DNA from 2 places in the Clostridium sp. AM42-4 genome. Region 2 is predicted to be linked to the other one. Evidence: riboswitches for the same ligand, from Rfam matches in the RefSeq annotation. Region 2 holds a riboswitch; the other holds the start of a gene.

Region 1 (15,373 bases), on a different contig from region 2:
ATTGAGCAGGGCACGCACGAATCTCTGCTTGCACAGAATGGCTTCTATGCAAACCTCTATAACAGCCAGTTTGCCGGTTGATGGAGCGCGTCATTATGGAAAAGAAAAAACAGATGCTTTGGAAGTTGTTTGTTTCAACGTTTTACTTAAGTGCCTTTACCTTTGGCGGTGGTTATGTCATTGTAACGCTGCTAAAGAAAAAGTTTGTAGATGAATACCACTGGATCGAGGAAGAAGAGATGCTGGACCTGGTGGCGATCGCCCAGTCTTCCCCGGGCGCCATTGCGGTAAATGGTGCCATTGTGGTGGGCTATAAGTTAGCTGGTCTTGTGGGAACTGCGACAGCGATCCTTGGCACGGTCATTCCGCCATTTTTGATCATTTCCCTGATCTCGGTCTGCTACAATGCGTTCCGCGATAATTTTATTGTGAGCCAGATGCTGCAGGGCATGCAGTCGGGGGTAGGTGCAGTGATCGCTTCGGTTACTTATGAAATGGGCGCCGGGATTATCCACGGAAAGCAGAAGGCTTCCATCCTGATCATGGTTTGTGCCTTTGCTGCATCCTGCATCTTCAAGGTCAATGTCATTTTTGTCGTGATCGCATGCGGACTTCTTGGTGTGGCACGGACGTTGCTTTCGCGAAAGGAGAATGCAGGATGATCTATCTTCAGTTATTTATCAGCTTTCTTCAGATCGGCATGTTCAGCTTTGGAGGCGGTTATGCAGCCATGCCTCTGATCCAGGGACAGGTAGTGACTGGGCACAAATGGCTTTCCATGGCAGAATTTACTGATCTGATCACGATCTCACAGATGACGCCGGGACCGATCGCAGTCAATTCGGCCACGTTTGTAGGAATGAAGGTCGCAGGAGTGCCGGGTGCGCTCGCGGCAACGCTGGGCTGCATCCTTCCATCCTGCATCATTGTGACGCTGATCGCGAAGCTGTATTTAAAATACCGGAACATGGCAATGCTGCAGGGAATTCTTACATCGCTCAGACCAGCCGTGGTAGCGCTGATCGGCTCTGCCGGAATCGCGATCCTGGTCAATGCGTTCTGGGGCAGCAATGCCAAGATCGCACTTGCAAATACCAACTGGGTTATGGCCGGAATCTTTGTGGTCTGTCTTATCCTTTTGCAGAAGGGGAAGATGAATCCTATCTGGGTCATGGTATTGGCAGGTGTTATGAAGGTGGTTGTATCCGTGGCCACAGGTTTGTGATCATTTGGTGTTTACAAGTATAAGATTCTCTTGACGGGATGTAAGATTTTTGTCAGAATTTTCCAATTCCCGTCAGAATTGTAGGAATAGTGTCAGAATCGCTAAGGGAACGGTAAAGTCTTAAACCCCCTCATTGTGCTAGAATGATGTCATAAGAAAACAAGACAGAATTCAGACAGCACAGATGAGGGGGCTTTTTTATGATGAGCAGAATGAAAATTGCGAAATGGATGTTTGCATTTGCCTGCACGATCGTTGCAGGATGTGGATTTAGCTTAGCCGGAGAGGGCTATGGCTTATACAAAAATGCAGTAGAAGAAGTAAGTCTGGAGGAAAAGGTCGCAAAAATCCGCAGCCAGGAGAATTTTACTTCCATAGAGGAATTGCCGGAGACTTACGTCCAGGCTGTGATATCGGTAGAAGATCACCGCTTTTATGAGCATGGGGCACTTGATCCGATCGCTATTGGACGGGCTTTGGTCAACGACTTAAAGGCAGGACGTTACGTGGAAGGTGGAAGTACCATTACCCAGCAGCTTGCAAAGAATCTTTACTTTTCCCAGGAAAAAACCATGAACCGCAAAGCGGCAGAAGTGTTTCTGGCATTTGAACTGGAACAGAAGTATACAAAAGATGAGATTTTAGAACTCTATGTAAACAGCATCTATTTTGGAGATGGCTATTACAGCATCGGGGAAGCCAGTGAAGGATATTTCGGGAAACCAGCTTCCCAGATGAATGATTACGAAGCGACACTTTTAGCAGGCGTGCCAAATGCACCGTCCAGATATGCGCCAAGCAAAAACCTGGCACTGGCTGAAAAACGCCAGCAGAAGGTAATCAGCCGCATGGAAGCATGTGGATACCTGAATGACCAGGCAGCCAGTGTGATGAGTGCAGAACTACTGGCTTTGAAATGATAAAATGAAACCCCCAGGGGCAGTGTGATATGATATGCTCCCTGGGGTTTTGTCTATGCCTTTTTCTTTTATTGGATCTCACGGATCATGCAATACTGCTTTAATGGGAAATTCTGCTTCATAATCCCATAAACCTTAAAACCGAGATTTTTGTAGAATTCCACGTTATGCTCGTTGTGTGTTTCCAGCGAGATCATCATGCGGTGCTCATCGGCATAATCGATGGCTTCCTGCATGAGGTGCGCGGCAATGCCGTGGTGCTGCATATTTGGATCGACAGCCAGATAGATGATGTGAAGCCGCTGCTTCTGATGAAGCTGGTCCGTCCAGCTGGAGTTTAAGTAATCGCCACCCTTTAAAAAGTTATGGAAGGTTTTTAACGATGGATCCTCTTTGATCAGGTAGGTATCGGTCTGAAGGGTTGCGCGCGCTTCTGCAAAGTAAAACTGAAAGATGTTGTAAGGCTCCGCTTCGTCGGAAACCACCAGGATTCCGTTTAAATCGGCACTGTCAGAAAAAATCTCACAGGTTTCATAAAATTCGTCCATATCGCAGTGGAAAAGCTCCGGCATGAGGCGTTCCCGGATTTCCGGATCCGGGATCAGGGTCTCATAGAGCGGGTCATGTTTAAAACAGGTATATAAAAGCTTTTCCAGTTTCGGCAGGTCTTCACGCTGTACGCGGTATAGTTTATCGCTTTCCATAATGTGTTCAGACGGGAGACCGTCTGTCCTTTCTTTTGTTTGGTAATTTGTGGTATATCGGATTTCGTCTGTTTTGCTTCTGGTATCGTCAGATTAAAAACTGGTCATGCACCAGGCACTGGATCCGGTCTGTCGTCTGGATCAGCAGACGGCACTGGTCCTGGAAGATCCGTTCCAGATGACTGATCTGTGCAGAAAGCTGAAGCTCCTCCTGGGCAGTCTCTTTTTGTGCCAGCAGTGTCTTCACCAGAGCATACAGGTTCTCATGCGGCATCAGGCGTTTGTATCCCCATTTCAGGCGGTCCTGCGGCTGGTTTAATACGTAATCCGTAAAATGGTCATAGACTTCCTGGTCAAACATGAATGCGTAAGCATTGTTGTCGACCTGGTAGAGTTTGCGAAGGGCAGAAGAGAGCTTCTGCTCTTTTAAGTTTGCGATCGCTCCTCCGATGAGGCGGATATTCTGAAGCAGGATTTCGTGTGGATAATGCACATTTCCATACCAGTCAATGCGGACCAGCTCATCCTGCGCACACTTGAAGCGTCTCAGTGCTTCCTGCTCGGCTTCCCTTGATTCCATAAATAAAGCCTCCGCTTCCTCTGCTTTTCCTTCTGCCAGAAGTGCCTGGTAACGGCTGTTGGTATGCATGCGGGATTCATAGCGGCTTTCTGCAACCTCCTGTGCGTGCTGTAACATATCTTCCAGGTTTGCAATCTTTTCCACGAGAGAAGCCAGTGTCATAGGGCTGATGAGATCCATGGCAACAAATGGGCGGAGCACCTCTTTGGATGCAGCATATCCGTCCAGTGCACGTTTCATAACTGGGGCAGAGCATAACGGGATCACGCAGGTCTCGTCCAGAGCAGCCACAAGAAGGGCAAACAGCTCGTGGTGAAGCCGGTAGACCTGCTCGTCATAAAATGCGTCATTGTCGAACTGGGAATGATAATGGGTTTCCATAAAGCTGCCGCCGGTAAAATCATTGACCATGGATGGGATTCCGGCAATCGCCATGGAAAAATCATCCGACCAGGTCTCAATCGGGGAAGTAATGCGGGTCTCCTCCGGGTATGCCTGGGTCAGGTCTGGAAGCTCGGAAAGATACTCCTCCAAAAAGCGTGTATATTCGTAGCAGCTGCGGATGCGGGCACGGGTGCCGTGTGCAAGCGCCGGAAGCTCGAAGTTTAAATCAGCGATGACCTTTCCAACCCACTCCGGATGCGCGGTAAACACCTGCTCGTAAGCGCCGGTCGACCAGTCGAAGTTGGAGTCTACAACCCCCCATTCCTCCGCAGCCATCGCACAGATCACAATGGTGTTGTTTGGCTTCATGCCGCTTTTTAAAAGTGCTTTCGCGATTCCAAACATCAGCGCAACCGCGGTGTTATCGTCCTGGAAACCACTGAAGTAAGAGTCATAGTGGGCAGATAACAGGATCATGCGGTCTGCATGCTTTCCCGGAATCGATCCCACGATATTGTAAGTAGTGCAGTCACGGGTTACGCGGCTGTCTGCATCCAGGGTTACGGTAATCTCGGAAGTAAGCGCGGTATCGCCTGCAGGGGCATCCGCATCTATGTGTGTGTTAGAAGCAGCTTCTTTTGCAAGGAGCAGACTCTTTAACGGGTCTGCATCTTTTCTGGAGATAGAAAACGCAGGTGCATTTTCCGGTCCGGCGATATCCTGCGCATTCAGCGCCTCATCGTCAATCTCGCCATAGCCGCCGCTCTGTACAGCAATCAGCGCAGCAGCACCTTTTAAATGAGCCTGATAGACCGGATAATTGATCCACCATTCGTCTCGCTGGTTGATGTCGACCAGAACCAGCTTCCCGGTAACGTCTTTGCCTTCGTAGTCGGCAGCAGTTCCTTTTCCAAGATACATCAGGGAAAAGTCCTTCGGGCCATCGGTCACAAAGGTGGTCTGGTAAGCACCGAGCTGAATCTCATGACGTGTTCCGTTTTCATCGGTGTAAGAAAGCAGCGCCTTTTTAAATTCCCAGCCGTCTACCTTTACGGCATCTTTTGTGACGTTGGAAAGGCCGATGGCTACCATTTCCTGTTTCAGCATCTCGCCGGTCTCGAATTCTGCCTTGGAACCGGCCGGCCGGTAACCAAGCACCGGGTTGGAGCGGAACTGTTCCATGCGCTTCGCCAGCTGATAAGAGTAATTTATATCAAGGTTTTCTAGGATTGATTGTTGTAAATTCATGTGGGTTAACCTCCGTTTGTGCAGTCGATTCCGTGACGAAGTCACGTGACTGCTTTGCCGTTTCATTATAGCACTGAATAGCGGAGGAGAAAAGGAAAATGGAGAAAAAAGAATCAGATCAAATTAGAATGGCAGATTGTTCGGGATTTGTTTGTGTGGTATGATGAAGCTATGAAAGGCATTCTGGCTATTGGGGCAGTAAAGCCAGAGGCAAAGCGCAGATGAATCAAAACTGGAAGAATATAGCGGAGAGAGTAAGGAAACAATGAAGTCAATATCAATTTATGCACTGACAAGAGAACAGAAGCTGACCAATCTTACCAAACTGGAGTATCATTTATCTGAACGAGAAAAGCCACTGAAGTTTCGTACATGGGAACTGAATAGCATGAAAGCCCTGGTAGATCAGCTGGAAGCTCATATGGAGCATGTATACCGTCTGCGCTTTTTCTACTCCTTTCAGATTCCACGGCTTGGAAAGGAATTTGACCTGCTCCAGGTGAAAGAAAACCAGATCGTAAACATTGAACTGAAAAGCGGTGCGGTTTCCGAAGATGCCATACGCAGGCAGCTGATACAGAACTGCTATTATTTGTCTGTACTTGGAAAACCGATCAAGTCTTACACTTACATCAGTAGTCAGAACCGGTTGGTGCGTCTGACGAATCATGACCACATTGCCGACACAGACTGGAAACAGTTGTGCGAGGAATTGCAGGAGAAAAGCCCAGATTACACTGGAAATCTGGAAACATTGTTCCAGGCGGAATGGTATCTGATCTCGCCGCTGACACAGCCGGAACGTTTCCTGAGAAAGGAATATTTTCTGACAGCGCAGCAGAAAGATATCGAACGGCAGATTCTAAGAAGAATCAGGACAGAACGAAGTGGGTATTACTGGTTTTTGGGGCTTCCCGGAACAGGAAAAACCTTGCTTTTGTATGACATTGCCATGAAACTTTCTGCCCGGCAAAAGGTATGCATGATTCACTGTGGAACTTCCGGGCAGGAATGGAAAAAACTTCATGAACGCCTGCTGCGTATTATCTGGATTTCGGATTCGCAAATTACAGAAGAAACAAAATTAGATGAGTACAGTGCCGTTCTGGTTGATGAAGCACATTTACTGAGTCAGGATGTATTACATAGGATTGTAAACCTGGCTGGAAGACGTCCGGTTGTTTTTTCCAGTGACGATGAGAGCCCGGTTTCACCGGAAGAAGCGGATCAAAGCATAAAACAGGAGTTGGAAAATCTTGCTGAGGTTTGGATGTTTCGCCTGACAAACCGGATACGGACCAATGCGGAACTTTCAACTTTTATTCAAAATATGATGCATCTTCCAGAACGGAAAGTTACCAGACATTTTCCAAATGTTATTGTGTTTTATGCCAACGATAACCAGGAAGCAGAAAATTTGATTCAGGATGCAAAAGAACAGGGATATCAGCTTTTGTCAGAACATATGGTAACAGGAAAAACACCGGATTGTCTGGCGGTGATGCTGGATGAGCAGTATTTCTATGATAAAAATCAATATTTGCGTTCTGAAAATCATACTGTGCGGAAGCTGTTTCATCAGCTGAACGGTGCAAAAGAAAAACTGATGCTGATTGTAAAAAATAATGTTCCGTTGTATGATGTGCTTTTGGACCTGTTATAGTTTCATGAATCTGGATTCACACAGGATTACACCAATTTTAAACCATATCTTGACTTTCCTATAGAAATGTGCCATAATACCCCTTGTAAAAAGCATAAAGTCTTCAGGGCGGGGTGCGAGTCCCCACCGGTGGTAAAGCCCACGAGCCGCAAGGCATGATTCGGTGCAATTCCGAAGCCGACAGTATAGTCTGGATGAAAGAAGAATGATCGTGTATTTCTTATATTTTTGAAAATACCGTATTTGTGATAACCGCTCTGGAATGAAAATTCCAGAGCTTCTTTTATTTCATAGGAATTGTGTTTTATGAAACAAATGGAACATGCAGATCGCATTTTTCGTGATTTCGTGAGCAGGAACAAAGAAAGTTCTTTTTCATGATTTGGAAAATGGTCTACAGGATACGGAAAATTCAAAAATAACGGAAAAACAGTACAAAAAGAAAAGCAAATTCTGAAGAATATTGATTCTTTGGATCTGCTTTTTTCTGTATTGCATAACTCAGAAGTATCTGTGGTGCATCTGACGTTAACCATCCTTCTGCTTGATACTTATGCGAACAGGAAATGGAGGAAGGAGTCTTTGACAAAACAGGATTATATGCGCCGGGCAGTGGAACTGGCGAAAAAAGGCGAAGGCTGGACCAGTCCGAATCCGATGGTAGGTGCCGTGGTGGTAAAAGACGGGAGAATCATCGGGGAAGGATACCATGCGCGGTATGGGGAACTTCATGCAGAGCGCAATGCGCTCCGTGCCTGTATGGAGCCGACGGAGGGGGCAGACCTCTATGTCACGTTAGAGCCATGCTGCCACTATGGAAAACAGCCTCCCTGCGTAGAGGCAATTGTGCAGGCGGGGATCAAGCGGGTTTTTGTGGGATCGGATGATCCGAATCCACTGGTTGCCGGAAAGGGAATCCAGTATTTGCGGGAACGCGGCATTCTGGTAGAAACCCATGTGCTGAAAGAGGAATGCGATGCTCTAAATCCGGTATTTTTCCATTACATCCGCAGAAAAACTCCCTATGTGGTTTTGAAATATGCCATGACCATGGATGGGAAAATTGCGGCATACACCGGGGTATCCAAATGGGTTACCGGTGAGGAGGCAAGGGCCTGGGTGCAGCGGGAGCGCAGCCGTTATCGTGGCATCATGGTGGGTGTCAATACCGTACTGGCAGATGATCCATTGCTGAACTGCCGCATGCCGGGAGGAAGAAATCCGGTCCGGATCATCTGTGATACACACTTAAAAACTCCGATGGAATCCAGAATCGTAAAGACCGCGAGGGAAATTCCTACAATTCTGGCTGTCTGCGAGACGGACAAAAAACGATATCTTCCCTATGAACAGGCGGGCTGCCAGATTTTGCCGGTTTCAGAGGAAGAGGGGCATGTGAATCTCAAGGACCTGATGAAGCTGCTTGGCGAAAAACAGATCGACAGTATTTTGCTGGAGGGAGGCGGTACCTTAAACTGGTCCGCGTTAAAAAGCGGGATTGTCAAAGAAGTACATGCTTATCTTGCACCGAAGCTGTTTGGCGGTGCAAAAGCCAAAACGCCGGTGGAGGGGCCTGGTGTGGCAGATCCTTCGGAAGCGGTCCGGCTGAAGGTCAGAGAAATCCGAAAGCTGGGCGAGGATTTCCTAGTGGAAAGCGAGGTGCAGGATGTTTACGGGGATCGTTGAAGAGATTGGAATGTTAAAACGGATTACCTGGGGTGCACATTCGGCGGCGCTGACCATTCAGGCAAAACAGGTGCTTGCCGGTACCAAAGTGGGCGACAGCATTGCAGTCAATGGGATTTGCCTGACGGTAACGAATCTGGACACTTCCGGGTTTACGGCAGACGTAATGCATGAAACATTAAACCGTTCTTCCTTAAAAGGTGCAAAACCGGGCATGCACGTGAACCTGGAGCGGGCAATGGCAGCAGGAGGGCGGTTTGGCGGTCATATCGTAAGTGGCCATGTGGATGGAACCGGAACGATCCGGAAGATTTCGCGGGATGATAATGCAATTTGGTATACTGTGGAAGCCAGCCCGGCAATTCTTCGCTATATTGTGGAAAAGGGATCCGTTACGATCGATGGGATCAGCCTGACTGTGGCATCGGTGACGGAGAAATCTTTTTCCGTTTCCACGATACCGCACACCAATGCCGTGACAACTTTGGGAGAGCGGAAAGAAGGAGATAAAGTGAACCTGGAGAATGATATCATCGGGAAATACGTGGAGCGGCTGCTGGGTGGGGGAATGACAGAGTGCAAATGTCCAGAACAACCAGATTCCAGACAAAAACAGACAGAAAGCAAAATTACAAAAGAATTTCTGACCCAATATGGATTTTAATAAAACGCAAGGCAGGAGGGAAAAATTATGGCATTTCAATACAATACCGTAGAAGAAGCGTTAGAAGAACTTCGCAAAGGACATATCATTCTGGTGACCGATGATCCGGACCGGGAAAATGAGGGAGATTTCATCTGTGCGGCAGAGTTTGCCACGACGGAAAATATCAATTTCATGGCAACCCATGGAAAAGGACTGATCTGCATGCCGATGTCCGAGGAATATGTAAAGAAACTGCAGATTCCTCAGATGGTGACCAATAATACAGACAACCATGAGACAGCGTTTACGGTTTCGATTGATTGTGTCGATACGACGACCGGAATTTCCGCAGCGGAGCGCTCCGTCACGGCCATGCGCTGTGTGGCAGAGGATGCAAAGCCGGAGGACTTTCGCAGACCGGGACACATGTTCCCGCTGCTGGCAAAAAAGAATGGTGTTCTGGAACGGGAAGGACACACGGAAGCTACCGTGGATCTGTGCCGCCTGGCCGGATTAAAGGAATGCGGGCTTTGCTGTGAGATCATGCGAGAGGACGGAACCATGATGCGCACCAGCGAACTGCAGGAACTGGCAAAAACATGGGACTTAAAATTCATCACGATCCAGGACCTGAAAAATTACCGGAAATCCCAGGATCAACTGATTGACCGGGTGACTGTGACGAAAATGCCGACCAAATACGGAGAATTTGTGGCTTACGGCTATGTAAACCGATTAAATGGCGAACATCATGTCGCACTGGTAAAAGGTGAGATTGGAGATGGGGAAGATGTCCTTTGCCGGATTCATTCGGAATGTCTGACCGGCGATACGTTTGGTTCCCTGCGCTGTGACTGTGGCCAGCAGTTTGCGGCAGCCATGACCCAGATTGAAAAAGAAGGACGTGGTATTCTCCTTTACATGCGGCAGGAAGGACGCGGCATCGGTCTGATCAACAAGCTGAAGGCCTATGAACTGCAGGAAAAGGGCATGGATACCCTGGAGGCTAATCTGGCACTTGGTTTTGCCGGGGATGAGCGGGAATATTACATCGGTGCACAGATCCTGCGGGATCTTGGAGTAAAGAGCATGCGCCTGCTCACCAACAATCCGGATAAAGTATACCAGCTTTCGGAGTTTGGCATGACCATCAAAGAGCGTGTGCCGATCCAGATGAGCGCGACGAAATACGATCTGTTTTACCTGCGGACCAAGCAGCAGCGTATGGGGCATCTGCTGCGGTATTAGAGGGTAAAAAATCTGTTGCAATATCATTTTATAATATATTATGAAGAAAGAGGACAAACATATGAGAGTACTGGAAGGAAATGTAGTAGCAAAAGGAATCCGTGTAGGAATTGTGGCAGCAAGATTTAATGAATTTATTACGTCAAAGCTGGTTGGCGGGGCACTGGATGGTTTAAAACGCCACGATGTCAAAGAGGAAGATATCGATATCGCGTGGGTGCCAGGTGCCTTTGAAATCCCCCTGATCGCGTCGAAGATGGCGAAAAGTAAAAAGTATGATGCGGTAATCTGTGTGGGTGCCGTGATCCGTGGAAGCACAAGCCACTATGATTATGTATGCAGTGAAGTCTCCAAGGGGATTGCAAATGTCTCTTTAAACAGTGACATTCCGGTGATGTTTGGTGTGTTGACCACCGATAACATTGAGCAGGCAATCGAGCGTGCAGGCAGTAAGGCAGGAAATAAAGGGTATGAGTGCGCGACCGGTGCCATCGAGATGGTGAATCTGATCCGTGCATTGGAAGCATAGATAAAAAGCACCGATAAAATACTGAAAACTTTTGCACTCTAAAAGAATAACATGTTGACGAATCTTATTTTTCGTTTAAAATAAAAGAAGAAAACTAAAAATCTGTATGTAAATAGATAAATCGTTGGAAAATGGAAAGTGAGGAAATAGAGCATGTTAAAGCAGGTATCTGTATACGCAGAAAATAAAAAGGGGGCACTTAAGGTAGTGACTGGCATTTTGACGGAGGCCGACATCAATATTCTTGGTTCTGTCACAAATGACAGTGCGGAATACGGAATCATCCGCATGGTGGTTACTGATCCGGAAAAGGCACAGAAAATCCTGACTGAGGCCGGTTACTTATGCCGTCTCACCAATGTACTCGGCATCGAAGTAGAGGATGAGGTGGGAAGCTTAAACCGGGTTCTGGCAGCATTCTTAGAGAGCAATATCAATGTCAATTACCAGTACCTGTCTTTCAACCGTCAGTCTGGAAAGCCGGTCATGGTTCTTCACACAGACGATTGTGAGTTCGTAGAAAAATGTCTGGCCGCAAAGGGCTTTCAGATGACCGAAGTTTAAAAAAGTGATCAAAAAATGAGGGATGTTCAGGCAAAAAAGGCCGGCATCCCTATTTTTGCTGTATATGGAAAATGAAGACTACAGCAAGGAAAATGGAATGTAATAAGGAGACTAACAACAAATGCAATTTGAAAAACTGGAACAAAATATCATCGATCTGGTCAAAGAGGAACAGGCCAAGCTTGGTTACCGGAAGGAGTGTATCCGTCTGTACTATCCGCTGAGCTCCCTTATGCACCTGACTGGAAAATCATGCGGGGAGCAGGAAATGCTCACGCTGCTTTCTGACTTTTGCAGGGAGGCAGAACCACACCTGGGAAAGATCACGGTTTCTGCAAAGAAGGAACGCTTTTGCTTCCTGATTCCGGAGGAAGGCGTTGTATATGTGAAGGAAAACACGCTTCCAAACGAATTTATCAAAGAGCTGGTCGAACTGGTCGGACGCCATGACTGTACCATGGAAGAAATCAAAGCATTGTTTGAAAAACAGCCATGGCCGGTTATTGTGAAGCCGGTAAAGGGTGATGAATTTGATCTTTTAATCCGGTTCGCAGAAGGCGCAAAAGATTCTTATTATTATTGCTTTAAGGATGAAGGCTGCCACATCATTTATCACCGTTTCCTGCCGGAAGATTATGCGGATTTTGGTTTTGAGGAGGCTTGAGCATGAACCGGAAACATAAAGCAATCCTTTATATTGTATTGTCCTCATTCTGCTTTGCCCTGATGAGTGTGTTTGTACGTCTCGCCGGAGATATCCCGTCTGTGCAGAAGAGTTTTTTCCGAAATCTGATCGCATTTTTCTTTGCCGTGATCCTTCTGATCAAAAATAAGATCTGGCTGACTGATGCAAAGAAAAATCTCGGGTATCTGATCCTGCGTTCTACGTTTGGAACGCTGGGAATTTTCTGCAACTTTTATGCGGTCGACCACCTAGTTTTGGCAGATGCTTCCATGTTAAATAAGATGTCGCCGTTTTTCGCCATTGTATTCAGCTTTCTGATCCTTGGCGAAAAAGTAAAGCCAACACAGGCATTTTGCGTAGTCGGTGCTTTTATCGGAAGCTTGTTCATTTTAAAACCGACCTTTGCCAACATGGCACTGGTACCGTCACTGATCGGACTTTGCGGCGGTCTGTTTGCAGGTGTTGCGTATACCTTTGTACGGCTTTTGGGAGAGCGGGGAGAAAAAGGACCTTTTATCGTCTTTTTCTTTTCCGGTTTTTCCTGCCTGGTTTCTTTGCCGTACCTGCTTTTGCATTACCATCCGATGAGTGCGTCCCAGCTTGGATTTCTTCTGCTTGCAGGACTTGCGGCATCCGGTGGTCAGTTCAGCATTACTGCGGCTTACTGCAATGCTCCGGCGCGCGAGATTTCGGTGTACGATTATTCACAGATCATCTTTTCTGCCCTGTTAGGATTTCTTTTGTTCAGCCAGATGCCGGATTTCTTGAGTGTGATCGGCTATCTGACGATCTGTGTGATGGCTGTAGTTATGTTTCTTTATAATAATCGAAAGACTTGTTGACAGAAAAGAAATATGTTACATTGAATATGGTGATTCAGAATATGGTGATTCAGAATATTGTGATTGACATCAGATCATATGATATTAGACGATACTTGAGATAAAAGGGGAAAACCGTATGCCAGTATTTGATTTCAGCGATGCTCCGGACGCAAAGAATCCGGGCGAGTGCACGTATACCACATTTCAGTCGAGTGAGCTGGAGGCATCTCCGGAAAAACCGATCCTTGTCCTCGATAACAAAAAACGGAAATGGCAGCATCATTCCTGCGGAATGTTTACGAATCCGGTAAAACGTACCACCTTCGAATTTCAGGAGAAGGATGGCACGGTAAGCGCTGATATTTTAAAAATTGATGCCCGCTTTGTCAGCTTGTTAAAATGGCTTGGGGAAAATCATATCAGCGTCCGTCTGTCAGGCGAAAACCGTCCGGAAGGGTATGCTGTTTACAAAATCCGGGAGACGGCGTTTGGCGGCGGCACCAAGCTTTCGGCAGAAGACGGCTTTTTACAGTTTATGATCGAGCGGCTGTTTGCGAGCAATGCGCCGGGCGAGAACGTAGTCGATGAAAGCCTGGAAGAAGCTGGCGACGACATGAAACTGACCAGCATTCAGAGTATCACGGATTTCATGAATTGTGCTGGAAGAACCCTTCCAGACAACATCCGTCTCTGGGCGCGGAGAAACCTGGCAGTAGCGCGTTCCCATGAGGTATCCCCGGAGGAACGCCGCCATGCGCAGCGCGCACTTTCTATTATGATGAATGTCCAGTGGAAGAGCAATTACTTTGAATCGATCGATCCGAAGGAAGCACGCCGGATCCTGGATGAAGAATTGTACGGAATGGAACGCGTAAAACAGCGTATCATTGAGACCATTATCCAGATCAACCGTACGCACACTCTTCCTGCCTATGGACTTTTATTAGTAGGACCTGCCGGAACCGGAAAGTCCCAGATTGCCTACGCAGTAGCCCGTATCTTAAAGCTTCCATGGACCACCCTGGATATGAGCTCCATCAACGATCCGGAGCAGCTGACCGGCAGCTCCCGTATCTACGCGAACGCAAAGCCGGGCATTATCATGGATGCCTTTTCCATGGCAGGGGAGTCCAACCTGGTATTTATCATCAATGAGCTGGATAAGGCAGCTTCCGGAAAAGGAAACGGAAATCCGGCCGATGTACTGCTGACACTGCTCGATAATCTTGGTTTTACTGACAACTACATGGAATGTATGATTCCAACCGTCGGTGTTTATCCGATTGCAACAGCCAACGATAAATCCCAGATCAGCGCGCCGCTCATGTCACGTTTTGCGGTGATCGATATCCCGGATTATACGGCAGAGGAAAAGAAAATCATCTTTTCCAGATTTGCACTGCCGAAGGTATTAAAACGTATGGGATTAAAAGACGGAGAGTGCAATGTGGCATCGGATGGCCTGGATGCGGTGGTAGAATTCTTTGCTGGGACCAGCGGGATCCGTGATCTGGAGCAGGCAGCAGAGCATATTGCGGCAAATGCATTATACCAGATCGAAGTGAATCATGTTGCAGAAGTGACATTTGACCGTGAGATGGTCATGAAGCTGCTTGAAGCATAAAAAGCAGTGCCGATAACGCTGACGATACGAAAATCATTACGAGTATTTATTTGAATGAGGTGTGATTGTGGTTTTACAGACAGAACAAACAGAGCGATTAAGAAAAGCACTGCACATTGACATAACAGATGGAATCATTCTTGCAGTTATGCGCCAGGGAAGACGACAGGAAAATGACACGAAAGAAACCATGGAAGCATGGATGGAACGTCATGTTTTTGTATATGCATCCACGCCGAAAGTATTGGAAACCATGAAAAAAGAATTCAGTGTTTCCTCACTTTTACGTGAATATAAACATGGAAAACGGTTTCTGGTATACCGGTGTCATCTTGTAAATAGAGATATGATGCTGGTAGATAAGGTGACTATTTATCTATTTGAAAACACGGTCACCGGCCATGTGGAAGCCCAAATGTTTATCGAAGATATCACACAGGAATATCTGGATAATGTTACCAACGAAGTGCTTTACCAGAAAGATTATAAGCTGCTCAGCCTGCTCAGCCTGGACCGGGAAATCATAAATTTCCGCAGTTGCCATTTGGAAGACATCGACATAAAGAAACGTAAAAATATCCCATATAAAAAAGCAGCAGAGCTGGTTTGCGGGCATCATATTCATCCAAATGACAGGGAACGTTTCCTTTCCAAAACCAATCTTACATTTTTAAGAAAAACAATGGAAGAGAAGGGAATGCATTCGTTTGCCGTGCAGACAACTGATAAGCTGACGGAACGTTATACTTATTACTGGTTTGACAAATCTGAAAATATGCTGTTGCTGGTTGCGGACGATATGACAAAAGAACTGGAAACAGATCCGCTTACAGGACTTCCAAA
Region 2 (15,373 bases):
GCGGCATCCTTCTTATTTTCTGCATCCAGCGTCACATTTTCTCCGCTCATACTCAGATCCTCCCCAACACCGTCAGCTTCGCATTATGGTTTAACCGGTCCTTCTCCCGGTAATCAAACAGCAAAATTTCGCCCGAACGCAGCACCTCCACATGAATCTGTGTTCCAAGCGTCCTGAGTTCCGGAACTAACCGTCGGATTTCTTCCTTATAAGGTGCCTGCGCCAGTGCAAACGCCGGACGGCTCTTGGCATTTTCTCGAAGATACAGATCACACATGAGCGCATCCTCGAATGCACCAGGCTTTTCCTCCCCCACCCTCTGACGGATCAGATCATGGAAGATTTCATAGCGGGCCAGACGGCTGTGGTTTAACCCGGTCAGATGATTTTCATCATAATACTGCGCCATGTATTCGTACATGGAAAATGCGTTTCCAAACTCCTGCTCGAACAGCTTTAATGTCTTCAGGAACTGGCGGCTGTTATAGTAAACCTCCACCATATCCTCTACACCTTTTAAGCGCAGCACATCGCTGTAAGGCAGCCATTTGGTAGAAAGCACCTCATACGGTGCCTTTCCCCGGTATTTCAGATCGTACTCCTCTACCTTTTCGTGCATATAAGAGCCTTTTAACACCTTCAAAAAACCAAGCTGGAACTGCTCCGGTTCCATGGCGTACACATCGTTGAACGAACGCCCGAAGGAATCGTAATCCTCAAAAGGAAGTCCGGCGATCAGATCCAGATGCTGGTGTACATTTTTCCCTGCATTGATCCGTTCCACCACATAGCGCAGGCGGTCCAGATCCATCTTGCGGCGGATTGCCCGGATCGTATCCGGGTTGGTGCTCTGCACGCCGATCTCCAACTGGATCAGCCCCGGGCGCATCCGGCTGATAAGTTCCAGTTCTTCTTCATCCAGAAGGTCTGCCGTAATCTCAAAGTGGAAGTTTGTCACACCATTATCATGCTCCAGAATATGCTTCCAGATTGCCATGGCATGACTCTTTTTTGCATTAAAGGTCCGGTCCACAAACTTTACCTGCGGTACCTTCCGCTCCAAAAAGAAATCCAGCTCCTGAAGCACCAGCTTCACATTGCGGAAGCGGACGGACTTGTCGATGGAGGACAGGCAATAACTGCAGGAAAACGGGCAGCCACGGCTGCTCTCGTAATAAACGATCCGGTTTTCAAAGCCATCCAGACTCGGATATAAAAATGGGATCCGGCTCATATCCATGACTGGACGGATCGGCTGGTCGCAGACGGTTCCGTCTTCGCGTCGATAGGTAAGGCCTGCAACCTTTTGCATCTGTTGCCAGAAATCACCCGCTTTGTTTTCCCGTTCCATAGCCGGTATCCCATAAGCCTGTATATCAGAGTCTTTATTCTGCCACAGACTCCGCACCGTGCACCCCAGTGTCCGGTAACAGTTTAAGAGCCCGGCAAACATCTCTTCGCCTTCGCCCTTCATGACACCAAACACCTCCGGCTCCCTGGTAAGAAGCTCCGGCGCGTCATAGGAAACCTCCGGACCGCCAAGCCAGATATCGGCATCGGGAAGCACCTTATGAATATCCCGCACCAGATCCAGCGCATAGGAAATATTCCAGATATAGCAGGAAATCCCGATCAGATCCGGTTTTCTCCGGTAAATATCCTCCAGGATCAGTTCCATCTGGTTGTTGATGGTGTACTCCGCAATTTCCACCTGCATACTGCATCCGGCTCCCTGTTTTTCTTTTGCAACCTCCGTCAGACCTGCTACAGCAGGAGCAGTCAGCGCTGCCTTCTCAGGCACACAAGGGAGACCATCATCAAACAGATTCTGGTCTCCCTGTGCTGCTGCCGCGCCCTGGGACTCGGCAAATATTTTTAAGCTGTACACTCCGGGATTGGAGTGGATATATTTGGCATTGATCGCCGTCAATAAAAACTTCATACTTTATACGTCAATCTCAATCTTTCTTCCGGTCTGGTCGTACTGGTAATACCGCACGCCTGCCGCATTCAGCATGCGTTTGGATGCCCGTACCGACGGAGAATCCGGATATTTGTCTTCCTTATAGATAATGGTTTTGATTCCTGCCTGGATGATTGCTTTTGCGCACTCATTGCAAGGGAAAAGGGTTACATAAATCTTGCTGCCTTCCAGGCTGCCTCCGCGATAATTCAAAATCGCATTCAGTTCACTGTGTGTCACATACAGATATTTGGTACTGTACGGATCATCGCCCTCCTGCTCACGTCCCCACGGGAACTCATCGTCTGAGCAGCCCTTCGGGAAACCATTGTAGCCCATGGACATGATCTTATTATCTTCGCTGACAATGCAGGCACCAACCTGCGTGTTCGGGTCCTTCGAACGGCGGCCGGATAGATCCGCCACACCCATAAAATATTCATCCCAGGAAATGTAATCTGCACGTTTCTTTGAATTGCTCATCTTATGCCGCCTCCTGTCTTCTATCCTGCTGCATCACAATGCGTCTGCGTCATCCTGACATCAGCAGATCCTACTCTGTTTTTGTTCTGGCTTCTGTTTTTTCACACCTTCAGCACATGATACCCTGCGGCCTTTGTAAGCCGGTTCATGATTGCCTGCCCCAGATGATCCTTCGAAAAGCTCTCCGAATAAATGCAATCCACATCCAGATCATCAAATTCACGCAATACCGCAAACAGGTTGTGGGCGATCGTCTCTTCCTTCGCACGAAGTCCTACACTTCGAACCTCTCCCTGCGGATAACGCGCCTTTGTCTCATCGGTACAGATCACACCGACTTTTTTGCCCTCCACAAGCTTCTCTTTCACCAGTTCGTTGATGGTTTCCACCACCTTACCAGTCTCACCCTCTACCAGCTGCAAATCTGCATGCGGTGCATAATGCCGGTATTTCATTCCCGGTGCCTTCGGCCGCAGATCCGCACTTGGCGGTGCCTGGATCGCCGGATCAATCTCTACCTGTCCTACGGTCTCGCGCAGCATCTCCATGGTAATTGCACCCGGACGAAGCAATGTCGGCACATCCCCGGATACATCCACAATGGTAGACTCCACACCGATTCCCACCGGGCCGCCGTCTAAGATCATCTCAATCTTGCCTTCCATGTCCTGCCATACATGCTGTGCCGTAGTCGGGCTTGGCCTGCCGGATGTATTCGCACTCGGTGCTGCCACCGGAACACCAGCCAGCTTGATCAGGCGGTTTGCCACCGGGTCACTCGGCATACGGACTGCCACCGTATCCAGCCCGCCGGTCGTTCCGTAAGGCACAATGTCACTTTTCGGAAATACCATGGTCAGCGGTCCCGGCCAGAATGCCTCCGCCAGCTTTCTTCCCGCCTCCGGAATGTATGCCACAAGCGGCTCCAGCTCTTCCAGACAGGAAATATGCGCAATCAGCGGGTTGTCGGACGGGCGACCCTTGGCTGCGTAAATCTTCTTTGCCGCAGTCTCATCCAGTGCATTCGCGCCAAGACCATAAACCGTCTCGGTCGGAAATGCCACCAGCCCGCCGTCACGCAAAATCTGCGCCGCCTCAGCCAGTTCCTCATCTTTGATCTGTTTTGTATCTTCTATTTTTACCAGTTTTGTATTCATAGCTTTACCTTCTTTGCAATCCTGCACGCAACATGAGGCCAGCGTGCTGCCAACGCTGTGTCCACATCATTATTCCCGGCACAAAACCTTATCTTTTTACCGGTCTGTTTCTGCCTTATCATAACACAAGACACCCTGCGGTGCAAGACAGACCGCAGGGTGTCAGAATATAAGTTTTCTATATTATTTATGCATTCACACGTTTCCCGTTTTTCACGGTCTTGTGCGTTCCGATACTGTGGATCAGCACACTGACACGTTTATAAACCAGAGCAGTCACAACCGATACTACAATGCCTTTGACCACATTGAACGGTCCAACACAGAACAACGCAAAGGTCCATACACTTCCGACTGCCGGGTTGATGGCTGCACCTGCTGCCAGGATCGTCTCAAGCGGCATAAAGTTGGAGTAGAACGGGAGCATAACCAGGGCGTTGGCTACCACGCCAACCGCTGCCATGCAGATGGTTCCCACCACAAGTCCTGTCATGGCACCTTTTCTGGTATGGGAAATTTTATAGATCAGACCTGCCGGAATGACCAGGGCACAGGAGATCACAAGGTTTGCAAACTCTCCTACAAAGCCGGTGCTGGTCGGCTTTAATACCAGCTTTACCAGAATTTTTACAACTTCCATAACTGCGCCTGCCGCCGGTCCCATGGCAAAGGTTCCGATCAGTACCGGCACCTCGCTGACATCCAGTCCGTAAAAACTCGGTGCAAGAAACGGAAGCGGGAACTCAAACAGCATCAGCACACCTGCAAGGGCACCAAACATTCCCATTAATACAACATTTTTGGTCGTAAGTAATTTTTCTTTCATGTTTTTTCCTCCTGAAATAGATTGTGTAAGTTCATCATTCAGAGGAATCGTGTGAAGCAAGAAAGAATGTGTCTTAGTACATTCTCACGGAGCATTTTATTTCATATGGTGCAATTTCCTATGAGACCGAAAAAACCCCCGGATATCGCTACCCGGGGGATTCAAGTCATTCATGCTGCCATTACAAGTCTCGCTGTAAAAGCCTTCACACAATTTCTTCTCTCATCCAGACTATACTGTCGGTTTTGGAATTTCACCAAATCAACTGCTTTACACAGGTCGCGGACTGTAACCGCCGGTGGGGAATTACACCCCGCCCCGAAGAACTTATCGTTGCCTTAACTATAGTACATCTCTGTTTAAAAATCAAGAGGATTTTCTCTCTCGTTTTTCGTTACTGGCCATTCAAGTACTCCATCACCCCCATATGGATCGTCCATGCCAGCCGATCCTGGTATTCTGCAGAATTCAGCGCTGCCGCCTCCTTCCAGTTTGACAAAAAACCGCATTCCACGATCACGATCGGCTGCTTTACATGCAGGAGAAGATAATAATTTCCATTCGGCTTTGCCTGCCTGGTATTCTTTTCTCCCAATACAAAGTCAAAGCGCCTCTGCAGAATCTCTGCAAGGCGCTTTCCTCTTTCGGATGTTTTATAATAAAATACCTGGCCGCCGCATACCGGTTCCTGGTGATAGCTGTTCTGATGGATGCTCACCACCAGATCCGGATTCGCTTCTTCAATTTTTTTACAACGGTTTTTCATGTCCGCCATCTTTTTGCTGTCGTCTGACTCTTCGTACAGTCCCCGGTCATCCTCCCTGGTCATGAGCACATCTACATCGGATGCCTCCAGATACATTTTCAACCGTTCCGCGATCTGCAGGTTAATGTCTTTTTCCAGACTTCCGTCTATACCGATCTTACCAGGGTCCATGCCGCCGTGTCCACTATCCAGGACTACAACCGGCCGGTGAGTCTTTGCTGTCACGCTCTGGCTGGATACCATAAGTCCTGCATGGCGGGACAGCAAAAAAACAGATGTCAGAAGCATGACTGTCATAAGCTGCTCTAATCTTTCCAAACCTTTCCACATACGATCTCTCCGGGTCCGACCTTTTCTTATAGAATATATGACTCCCGGACTGCGAAAAGACTTGGGTCTTTCACTCTCATTTGGGCAGAAACCCGTACCGCTTCACAGCGCTACTCTACCTCAAGCCGGTTATAGTCCCGCACACCATCTTTCAGGATATACTGGAAATATTCTCCCTGCTGCGTTGCCATACCGTTCTCCTGCCACAATGCATAGGCCGGATCACTGCGTACCATATCCTGCACCTGGTATGCCGTTCCCTGGTAATAATGGTATTTTAGCAGGGAATATAACTGGGCCATCTGCTCTCGTTCGCTGTCTGTAATCTCCGGTACCTCTTTTAACGCCGCCACTGCCTGATTATAGAATACCCGGCGCAAAAATGGTGTCTGGAACTTGCTGAAATTCAGAAGATCCTCTTCTGTCTGCCCATTCTTCTTCGCCCAGCCTTCTACATCCAGTGACCGGGTCCGGTACAGAAAGCTCCGGTCATCCCGGTATGTAAGGATCGCATATTTACATGATGGTGTTGCCAGCGATGCTGTTACCATCTCCCAGATTCCCCTGTTTTCATCGGAACGTTTGCAATGCTGTACATGAAGGTGCCCACTCAGAAACAGCGGTACATCCCAGTTTTCCAAAAGGTCCACAAATTGTTCACTGTGTTCAATCGTGCATTCGTCTACATAAATCTCACTTTCATCCAGCAGGTTATGATGGGCAATGGGGATGATCTCTACACCAGCATCCCAGGCTGCCTCCAGCTGCTGCCCGATCCATTCATACGTATCTTCTGAAATCGCACCGCCAACCTTGTTGACCGGGCTGTACTGGCAGCTATCGATCATGAGCAGCCAGGTATTCTCATCCAGCTCATACAGATAACTCAGACTGTTCGGATCTTCACTGGCCGCCTCGTCGTAGCCAAACGCGCGATATATCTGGCGGAACTCCTCCGGTGTTATATATTCAGCCGGAAGGCGCTCTTCGCCTTCATACCGCGCTGCCTGCCGGTTATTGATGTCATGGTTTCCCGGAATCACAAGAACCGGAATTCCATTATTTTCTACCCGGTGCAGCTTTTCCGCAAGATCCTTATGGCTTGCTTTTTCGCCGTTTAAGGTGAGATCGCCACTTAAAACCAGCACGTTTGGACGCAGCTTTACCACTTCATCCAGAAACGCATCCGTGATCTGGTCAATATAAGTGACCACCTTACCGTCTCCATATTCCACCATTTCCTGAAAACGGGGTCCTCCATCGGTGAGGGAATCGGAAAAATAATGGATATCGGTTCCCAGCATGATATTTTCTACCCAGCCGCCATCTTCGGCTTTCGGAAGCGGCCCAGAGTCTTCTTTCACCTCATCTGACCGGATTTCTTTTTTCGTTTTTTCAGTTCCGGTTTTATCTGCGCCGGATTCCCTGTCCGCTTCTGTTTTCCCCGAAGCTGTTTCGTCTGCTGCTTGCGATGTTTCGCTCCCTGCTGTTTTTTCCGTATCCTTTTCTTGCTCAGCTCCTGCCTGTTCTGTCTGCTGCTCTCCTGACACTGCCGTGGCATCTGCCGGACGGTTGTTTGCACATCCACTCACAATAGCCACTGCCGCAAGAACAGGCAGAAAGGCAGAAAGCACCTGCCTTCTGCCATCTGTTTTCTTTCTCATATTCCCATCACCCTTTCCAAACCATCTGCCGTTCACCCACAGAACCCTATGGCAGCTTTACCGTGTCCCAGATATCCGCAGGTTCCAGGCCAAGCCGCCAGCAGGCTACACCCGCCAGACCATTGTCCCGGATCAGCTGCATTTTCAATGCCAGAGAGCGTTCTTCTTCCATCCAGATCTCGTAATTTACGCCATCCTTCTGCGTCTCTCCATAATACTGTCCCAGGTCATCCTGCCAGTAAAGTTCAACCTGATTATCCTCGACCCACGCTTTTGCATCTGCGATTCCCAGTGACTGGGATGTTGTTCCAGATGCATCCTCTTTCCATATTCTAGTATAAAACGGGATCGCACTGATGAGCTTTTCCTTCGGTACCTGCTTTAACAGATCCTCAATGCCCTGTCTCTCATATCCGATCGATGCAACCGAACCGGCTTCCCCGCCTGCGTAGTGCTCATCATATCCCATCATGACTACATAATCGGCTACACGGCCCTGCTCCGCCCAGTTATAAAAGGCAGAATAGGATGCCGGCACATAAGAATCGATCGATAAGACAAGACCTTCTTTTCTGCAGTCAATAGAAAGCTCCCGGATAAACTGGACATAATGCGGTCCGGCAGAAGCCTTGATTCCTTCCACATCCAGATTGATTCCATCGAAGCCATAGGTTTTTGCGTCCTGCATCAGGGATGCGATCAGTTTTTTTCTGGCTGCCATGCTGGCAAACAAAATTTCTGACTGGACATTTTCCCCTTTGTTAAAATTATCCAGAACCGCCCATACCTGCAGTCCCATGCTATGGGCGCGGTCCACATAATTTTTATCTGCAAGGGATTCATAATTCCCCTGATTATCTGTCAGCATAAACCAGGTCGGTGCAATGACATTTACGCCCTTCGTATTCGATACCAGATTCTCCATTGCCTGATTGGCCTGGCGGTTTGTCACCTGGTGCCAGACTAGCACCACCGGCCCATCCATGGAAATGCTGGTATATTCCGGCTCTGTAAAGGTGCTGACCAGCGTCCTGCTTTCTGTTTCCTTTAAGCGTCGGTTCGCAAGATAGCCCACCTGTCCATCCTCCGTACGTACCCGGCTCCAGTTATCCAGCTGTTCCAGCACGATCACTTCAGAATCAGATGGAACCTCTGTGATCATGGCACTCTTTACACCACCGCGGATCCGCAGCGCACTTTTCTTCTTCACGGCCGCAAGCTGCTGCGGTTCCCACGACGTATCTACAAATACCCGGCGCACATTGTCCGTATCGTATGTATCGATACGCACATTAGTGTAAGCAGTCACCAGGCTTGACAGCAGCCATACCTGGCCATCCTGCTGCACCACCAGCGGCTTTCCGCTGCTTCCCATGGTTTCCTCATTTGCATACACAATCTGATCTGGCAAGGTATAGATCAGCTGTCTGTTCTCTTCATCCCAGTAAAACTTCTCATTCACCGCTTCATCGATCCAGTCTAACTGCAAATAGGTCTGTCCATCGATATAACGTCCCTTTACTCCTTCCACCAGCACACTGTCTAAAAACAGCGCCATCTCATCGCCGCTGGCCTGATACCATTCATTCTGGTCTACCTGTTCTTTTGATGGTTTGTACTTCCGGTATAAAATAAACCCTGCTGCCGCTCCCGCAAGCAGCACGATCGTCAGTATCACAGTCAGTACTGTTGTAAGAAACCGTTTCATCTGCCGTATCTCCTTCGTGGTATTCTTTTTCTGTTCAAAAAATTCCTATCTATGAACAATAACTTTTTTATCAGTATACCATAAATCAGACACGGCTTCTCTTAAATTTTCCTGATCTTTTTCCCGGGCTGAATCGGGGATTCTCTTTTTTGATCAGAATGTGTTTCTTTTTTTACCGGTGATACACGATGTCAAAATGGATTTCTTTTAACCGTCTGGATTTCATATAATCTTCCGCTTCCTCCTGCACCCCCTCTTCTTCCTCTTCTTCAGATTCTTCCTGCGGGAGGTCTTCCAAGATGTAGTCACCCATGTAGAAGCTTCCGTCCTCATGAATCTCAAATAATTTTCCCCACGTTGCGTCACTGGCATCCTCTCCGTCGATTAAAACACGGATTCCTCTTTCCTGATACCGCTTTAACCCCTCTACATAAAGCTGGTTTTCTTCTCTTCGCTTTTTCTCTGCTGCTGTCATTGCCCCTCTTTTCTGCCAGACGGCACCTGCTCTTTGAAGGCTTTGCTGTGACACATTCCATCCACACTGTTTTTGTACCGTCTGCATGCTTTTGTATTACTTCTACTGTTCACGCACTACGTGAATCGTAACCCTTCTCCTGCTACTGTTCACATGTGCGTGCCCAGCAACAGCTTTTCAAAATACCTGATTTTTTCCGGTGTAATGCAAAATGCATCTACTGAAGCTGGAATTTTCTGAAGCCTGCACCGAAACAGCCTCTCAACTTCTCTTCTGGTTTCCTCCCCGCCCGACATTACGGCCAGCTTCCAGCTTTTATCCATGTTTCCTGCCTGCTCCAGAATTTCCAGAAATGCTTCTGCTTTCCACTCATTTAAGGAGCCCACCAGGATTTTTAGATCGCAGCGCACACACTCGCACAAGCTGCTTTGGGATGCTTCCCCATGATCCAGAATAACATAACGGTAATCCTGCCCCAGACAAAAAGCCAGCACCGACGGATCCGCCATTTTGTAATAATCCACATCCATCAGACAAAACACATTCCTGCCTGGATCCGTCTCCTGCTGCATCGCTTTCTGTCTGCCGCTATGTTTCCCGGCAAACCGTTCTATCCTGGAAAAATCCCCATGACCGTTCCATTCCAGTATTGCTGTTTTTTTCCGTTTCACTCCCGTCAGATAATTGGCCAGAGAAATCGCCAGATGACTGGTTCCCACTCCCCGTCCGCAGCCCACCAGGCCAATCGTCCGGAACCGGAGGTCTGGCAAGCTTACCGGAGTCTCTTTTTTATTCCCGAAAATACCCTTCGTACCGTATCTCCTCCCTGTCCAAACCATTGGTTCCAGATTGTCCGGTATACACGGTCTGACGGATTGCTCCCATAAAATGGATCTGCAAAATATGGCATCCTGAGTCCACCTGCAACACAATACTTCTGCCGGAAAGGCAACCGGTCACAAAACATATTGTAAAGCACCTTCAGGCCATGAACAGAGTCGCAGTATGCTGCAGCGTCTCCGGAATTCTCCCATTCCCAGGGTTTTCCACCGCATATCAGCAAATATCCGTCCGCATTTTCCTGTGTCAGGATAGCCGGGTCTGCACCGCAGTCCAGAATGCGGATCCGGTATCCGGACGGCTTCCACTCCACCACTTCCCCATAACGGGGCAGCATCGGTGTTTTCCAGATGCGGAAGATTCCACAGGAATCTGCCCTGACTCCCCGGCACTGCGCAAGCTGGCGCACCGCTCCGGATTCATTGTGTTCCTCATAAACCGCTGGCATTCCGCATCGCTGCAGATATGCCGTAAAGCCCATAGCAATGTGGGTCGTTCCCACTCCGTGACGGCTTCCCGCCACGGCGATCACCAGAGACTTTTCCATACGCTTTGTCCCATATCGGAACACACCATATTCCGACTGGCTCCAAAGTTCTTTCAGTGACTGTTCCAGCTCTGCTACCGTCTGGAACCGTTTATCCTTTTCCTTCTGCAGACATTTGCGGATAACACACATCAGATGACGCTCCGTAATTCCTGATAACTCTGCCTGCCCCGTCCGGATACGTTCTCCCGGGAAATGTCCTGTCAGCATGTAATGGAGGACAGCACCAATGGCATAAATATCTGTTCTTCCATCTAAAACATCTCCCGAATACTGTTCCGGTGCCGCGCAGCCGATTGTTCCATAACGTTCTTCCATATGTTCCGCTTCATCTGCATAAACTGCATGATCAAAATCGATCAACTTGATTGTGTTTTCGCATAGTAATAAATTTCTGGGTTGTAAATCAAGATATAAAATAGGGGTAGGCATTGTGGAATGCATGATATGTACCAGATGGCAAATCTGGATCCCGTAACAGATCGTCATTGCCGATGAACAATGTCCTGATTCTGTAACCAGGGCATATAAAGAATCTCCTTCGAGATACTCCTCAATCAGGTAGCTGTACTGATCATCTTCCGCCAGATCATACACGATGGGTATAGCCTGGTCACGAATCCCCTTCAGTATCAGCGCTTCTCTTCTAAACAGTTCGTAATTGACAAAGGTCTTCGGAACCCTTTTGATGGCGCGGTATTCGTCCAGCTCCATGTGCCTTGCCAGAAATACTGTACCGCTTCTGCCGCAGCCCAGTACACGGCACAACCGGTACTTTCCGAATAAAATGGTGTCCGCCGTTTTTGCACCTCCTTCTTTGTACTTGTCTCTGTGATTTTATTGTAGTCTGAATAACGATGTCTTGCAACTTAATCCATCTTCAAGGTTCGACAGAATTCGACATTCGTTGTTTTCTTATTGCTGTTCACACATTGTGCAAACAGCAACGTGTGAACAATAACACGTTTTCTTAACATTTCCTAAAATTTTTACATAGGAATTGATATTTTCCCTTATCATGTACTATAATTAAAGTAGGAAAGCAGATTCTTTTTTCCGCCTTTCCCATTTCAGATTGAAAGGAGTGATCTTATGAAGATTGAACGGATCAATGAAAACCAGATTCGCTGCACGCTGACCAGTCTTGACCTCAGCTCCCGCAATTTAAATCTGGGTGAGCTTGCTTATGGAAGTGAAAAAGCCCGCAGTCTGTTTCGTGAAATGATTCAAAAGGCCTCCAATGAAGTTGGCTTTGACGCTGAAGATATCCCCCTGATGGTGGAAGCGATTCCGCTGTCCGGTGAAAGCGTGATGCTTGTCATCACCAAGATAGAGGATCCTGAGGAGCTGGATACCCGCTTTTCCAAATTCTCCCCTCTCTCCGAAGACGGGGCAGAAAATTTCCTAAGCGGTCTGGCAAACGAGCTGTTGGAAGGTTCAGACGGACTCATGGAGCTGTTTAAGCAAAATATGCTTGCCATGAATAATCCGGCAGTTTCAGGAGATGCAGACACTGCTTCCCTGCAGACCCCGAATGAATCAGCAAATGACGGTTCGGCCGATGGTGCACCCGTCATTCAGACCCGCACCTACCGTTTCAGCAGTCTGGATCAGATTTCCGATGCGGCAAGGGCTGCAGCAGCACTCGGCTCCATCCCGAATAAGCTTTACAAAAAACCGGGAAGCAGCCAGTATTATCTGGTTCTTTCCAGCGCTGGTGCAGACCAGATCACATTCAGCCGTATCTGTAATCTGCTTGCAGAATACGGTGAAAAAGTAAAATCCGACGTTGCAGGCGAAGCCTACTATCAGGAACACTATGAAATTATCATTGGAGCAGATGCATTACAGAAACTTGCCCTGATCTAAAAAAGGGAAACAAAAAAGCGAAGTACCGTCTTTCGATGGTCTTCGCTTTTTTGTTTGCTGCTGTTCACACATATGTGCCCAGCAGCTGTTGTTCCCATATTGCAAACGTGCCTTATTTATCAGCCAGGATCTCGTTGATACCAGATACCAGTGAATCACAGTCGATACCGTGAACCATGCATGCCTCTTCCAGAGACTCTCCCTGAGAAGACGGGCAGCCCAGGCAATGCATACCTGCACGCATTAAAATCGGGGCAATCAGATCGCTCTTCTGAAGCAGCTCGCCGATTAACATATCTTTACTGATCTGCATGTTGAATTCCTCCTTTTGGATATACTACATTACACTATAATACTTTTCACCAAAATGCGCAAGTAGTATTCACAAAACTGAAAATCCGTTACTGTTCACGCATGCGTGCCCAGCAACGGGACTTTGCCGATGCTTCGCATTCCAAATCGGCAAAATCTGCTGACAGAACTGTATCATACGGGATTTTCAGTTCAGAAAATCCCTACCTGTGAACAGTAACAAGATCTTTGCAGCATCGAAGGATCTTTGTGATCCTCATTTAGTCATTTATGCATTTCGCACAAATTGAATATAATAATTTTATTCAATACGCCCAATTCATAGTGCTTTTCTAGGATTTAAGTTGCAATAGTTACCCAAAGCTAACCGCATATTGTACCTCATTTTATTCAAAAGTGCAATATTTTCCTCTTGAATATTTTTTCAAGATAGTATACAATGATGCTATCGAAATGATTATAGAATATTTAAGGAGGATAATTATCATGGCATATGTAATTTCTGATTCTTGTGTTAGTTGCGGTACCTGCGAGAGCGAGTGCCCGGTAAGCGCTATTTCCCAGGGAGACAGCCAGTACGTAATCGATGCTGATGCTTGCATCTCTTGCGGTACCTGTGCAGGTGTTTGCCCGACCGGCGCTATCAGCGAGGGTTAATTGAAACACAATTAATCGAAAAGCCTCTTCTGTATTTGCGGTACAGAAGAGGCTTTTTTTGTAAAGGAGTTTTCCCATGGCAAATCAAAAACCATTAATCGCTCTCACCCCTTATTTTAATATCGAGCGCGACGAGCCTTACATGCGCCCTGCCTACTTAAAGGCTATACGCGCTGCCGGCGGTACACCGCTGATTCTTCCCCTGGATCTGGAAGAAGATGATCTGTTGCAGATTGTGAACACGTTTGACGGATTTTTATTTACCGGTGGCCCGGATATCCATCCCTTCTATTTCGGGGAAGAAACTCAGGCCCACTGCGGCAATGTCTGCCTGCGCCGGGACCGTATGGAACTGACCCTGCTAAAGCTGGTTATGAAGGCCAGAAAACCGATTCTCGGCATCTGCCGCGGGATCCAGCTTTTAAATGTTGCACTTGGCGGCGATATCTATCAGGATATCCCCAGCCAGTTTCCGCAGGAGTTCCCGGTCGCACATACACAGCCGTTTGATTATGTCATCCCATCCCACAAGGTTGACGTGGTCCCTGGCACTCTGCTGGCCCGTCTGACCGGCTGTGAGACCTTACAGGTCAATAGTATGCACCATCAGGCCTGCCGCCGGCTTGCGCCGGGACTGACTGCCTGTGGCTATGCTTCTGGAGGTCTGATCGAGGCAGTTGAAAAACCAGATTACCCGTTCTTCCTCGGAGTCCAGTGGCACCCGGAATATCTGTGGGAGCAGGATTCCTGTATGAGAGCAATTTTTGAAGCATTTGTAAAGGCGGCCCGCTGAGCGCGGACCGCCTTTTCCCTACAACTTTTTCCCGCTTCTCCCGAATTTCTTTTTCCGGAAAAACGGCATTTTGGCTGCTGCAGCCTCTGCCTTTCCCTTATTCTCCTTCTGGTACGCACGCAGTGCTTCATCCAGCGCCTTGAAGCGTTCTTCTTCCTTTTCATCGCTGATCCGCATCATGTACTCCAGCTCCTGGACCATGCGGTCATTCACCTGACGGCTGATCTCCTCGCTGAGCACTTCATTATTCTGGCGCATGGCCTGTCCAATCGCATTGCCAATAATATGGTTCATCAAAAGCTGGAACTGCTCCAGTTTTTCCTGCTGCGACATCATGGCCACATCTTCTTCCCGGCTTGCTATTGCTCCTGTCTTTACATCCCCATCCATTCCCATATCCTTCTCCACACTTTCTTCATTGATCCCGCCATTCCCCGCAATGAATTCTGCGTCCCCAGAATTTTTTTCTTCTACGTTATTTTTTCCTGAATCTGCTTTCCCAAAACTTTCTTCTCCCGCATACCGGTACACCGTTTCTGCCTGCATCTGTACCCCAGCCCTCCCAGCATGTGCCTGGCGCAGGATTTCCGTTGCATTTTCCATCAGGATCCGGCTTAGATTCAGGTCTTTTTCTCCAGCCAGCATCCGCTTTAAAACCGGCTCTATAGCCTTTAACTGGTATCCCTTTTCCTTTAATTCATTGATCTTCTGGAACATTTCGATATGAAGCTTCGTGTAATACCGTTGATTTTTCCTGTCCCGCGGTATCTCCAGGTGCAGCTCGTCCTCCCAGTAACGGAGCACATGATTCTCCACTCCCACAAGCCTGCTTGCCTGGGATATGGAGTAACGTCTTTCAGCCATCCTTTTCTCTCCTTATGGTTCTTTCCTATTTCATACAGCACAGCCGTGCTCTGGCCCCACAACTGCACTACAGCTTACTTAAATCATATGAGTGCACCTTCAGAAATATTCGTAACACT

Evidence for each region. Region 2 has a riboswitch for FMN ahead of DW922_RS13500 (ECF transporter S component). Riboswitches for the same ligand answer to the same signal wherever they lie in the genome.
Region 1: another riboswitch for FMN. It lies ahead of ribD (bifunctional diaminohydroxyphosphoribosylaminopyrimidine deaminase/5-amino-6-(5-phosphoribosylamino)uracil reductase RibD); the one in region 2 lies ahead of DW922_RS13500 (ECF transporter S component).

Annotation. Positions count from the first base shown of each region.
Region 1 covers NZ_QUIK01000013.1:35,395-50,767, forward strand. The annotation lists gene DW922_RS11315 (ABC transporter ATP-binding protein) at 1-81, shown strand, start outside; gene DW922_RS11320 (chromate transporter) at 96-662, shown strand; gene DW922_RS11325 (chromate transporter) at 659-1,225, shown strand; gene DW922_RS11330 (biosynthetic peptidoglycan transglycosylase) at 1,426-2,145, shown strand; gene DW922_RS11335 (N-acetyltransferase) at 2,214-2,849, opposite strand; gene DW922_RS11340 (M28 family peptidase) at 2,938-5,061, opposite strand; gene DW922_RS11345 (DNA/RNA helicase domain-containing protein) at 5,327-6,724, shown strand; FMN riboswitch at 6,820-6,934, shown strand; gene ribD (bifunctional diaminohydroxyphosphoribosylaminopyrimidine deaminase/5-amino-6-(5-phosphoribosylamino)uracil reductase RibD) at 7,307-8,410, shown strand; gene DW922_RS11355 (riboflavin synthase) at 8,391-9,074, shown strand; gene DW922_RS11360 (bifunctional 3,4-dihydroxy-2-butanone-4-phosphate synthase/GTP cyclohydrolase II) at 9,102-10,304, shown strand; gene ribE (6,7-dimethyl-8-ribityllumazine synthase) at 10,366-10,833, shown strand; gene DW922_RS11370 (ACT domain-containing protein) at 10,987-11,397, shown strand; gene DW922_RS11375 (DUF3877 family protein) at 11,519-12,061, shown strand; gene DW922_RS11380 (DMT family transporter) at 12,064-12,924, shown strand; gene DW922_RS11385 (AAA family ATPase) at 13,043-14,530, shown strand; gene DW922_RS11390 (bifunctional diguanylate cyclase/phosphodiesterase) at 14,598-15,373, shown strand, end outside.
Region 2 covers NZ_QUIK01000018.1:24,009-39,381, reverse strand. The annotation lists gene DW922_RS13520 (3'-5' exonuclease) at 1-50, opposite strand, end outside; gene DW922_RS13515 (B12-binding domain-containing radical SAM protein) at 53-1,942, opposite strand; gene DW922_RS13510 (dCMP deaminase family protein) at 1,946-2,446, opposite strand; gene DW922_RS13505 (L-threonylcarbamoyladenylate synthase) at 2,548-3,603, opposite strand; gene DW922_RS13500 (ECF transporter S component) at 3,791-4,429, opposite strand; FMN riboswitch at 4,640-4,759, opposite strand; gene DW922_RS13495 (N-acetylmuramoyl-L-alanine amidase) at 4,824-5,525, opposite strand; gene DW922_RS13490 (metallophosphoesterase) at 5,636-7,189, opposite strand; gene DW922_RS13485 (glycosyl hydrolase family 18 protein) at 7,236-8,897, opposite strand; gene DW922_RS13480 (hypothetical protein) at 9,070-9,372, opposite strand; gene DW922_RS13475 (hypothetical protein) at 9,522-10,142, opposite strand; gene DW922_RS13470 (serine/threonine-protein kinase) at 10,145-11,527, opposite strand; gene DW922_RS13465 (adaptor protein MecA) at 11,852-12,628, shown strand; gene DW922_RS13460 (DUF1858 domain-containing protein) at 12,741-12,941, opposite strand; gene DW922_RS13455 (4Fe-4S binding protein) at 13,427-13,597, shown strand; gene DW922_RS13450 (gamma-glutamyl-gamma-aminobutyrate hydrolase family protein) at 13,674-14,390, shown strand; gene DW922_RS13445 (helix-turn-helix domain-containing protein) at 14,409-15,254, opposite strand.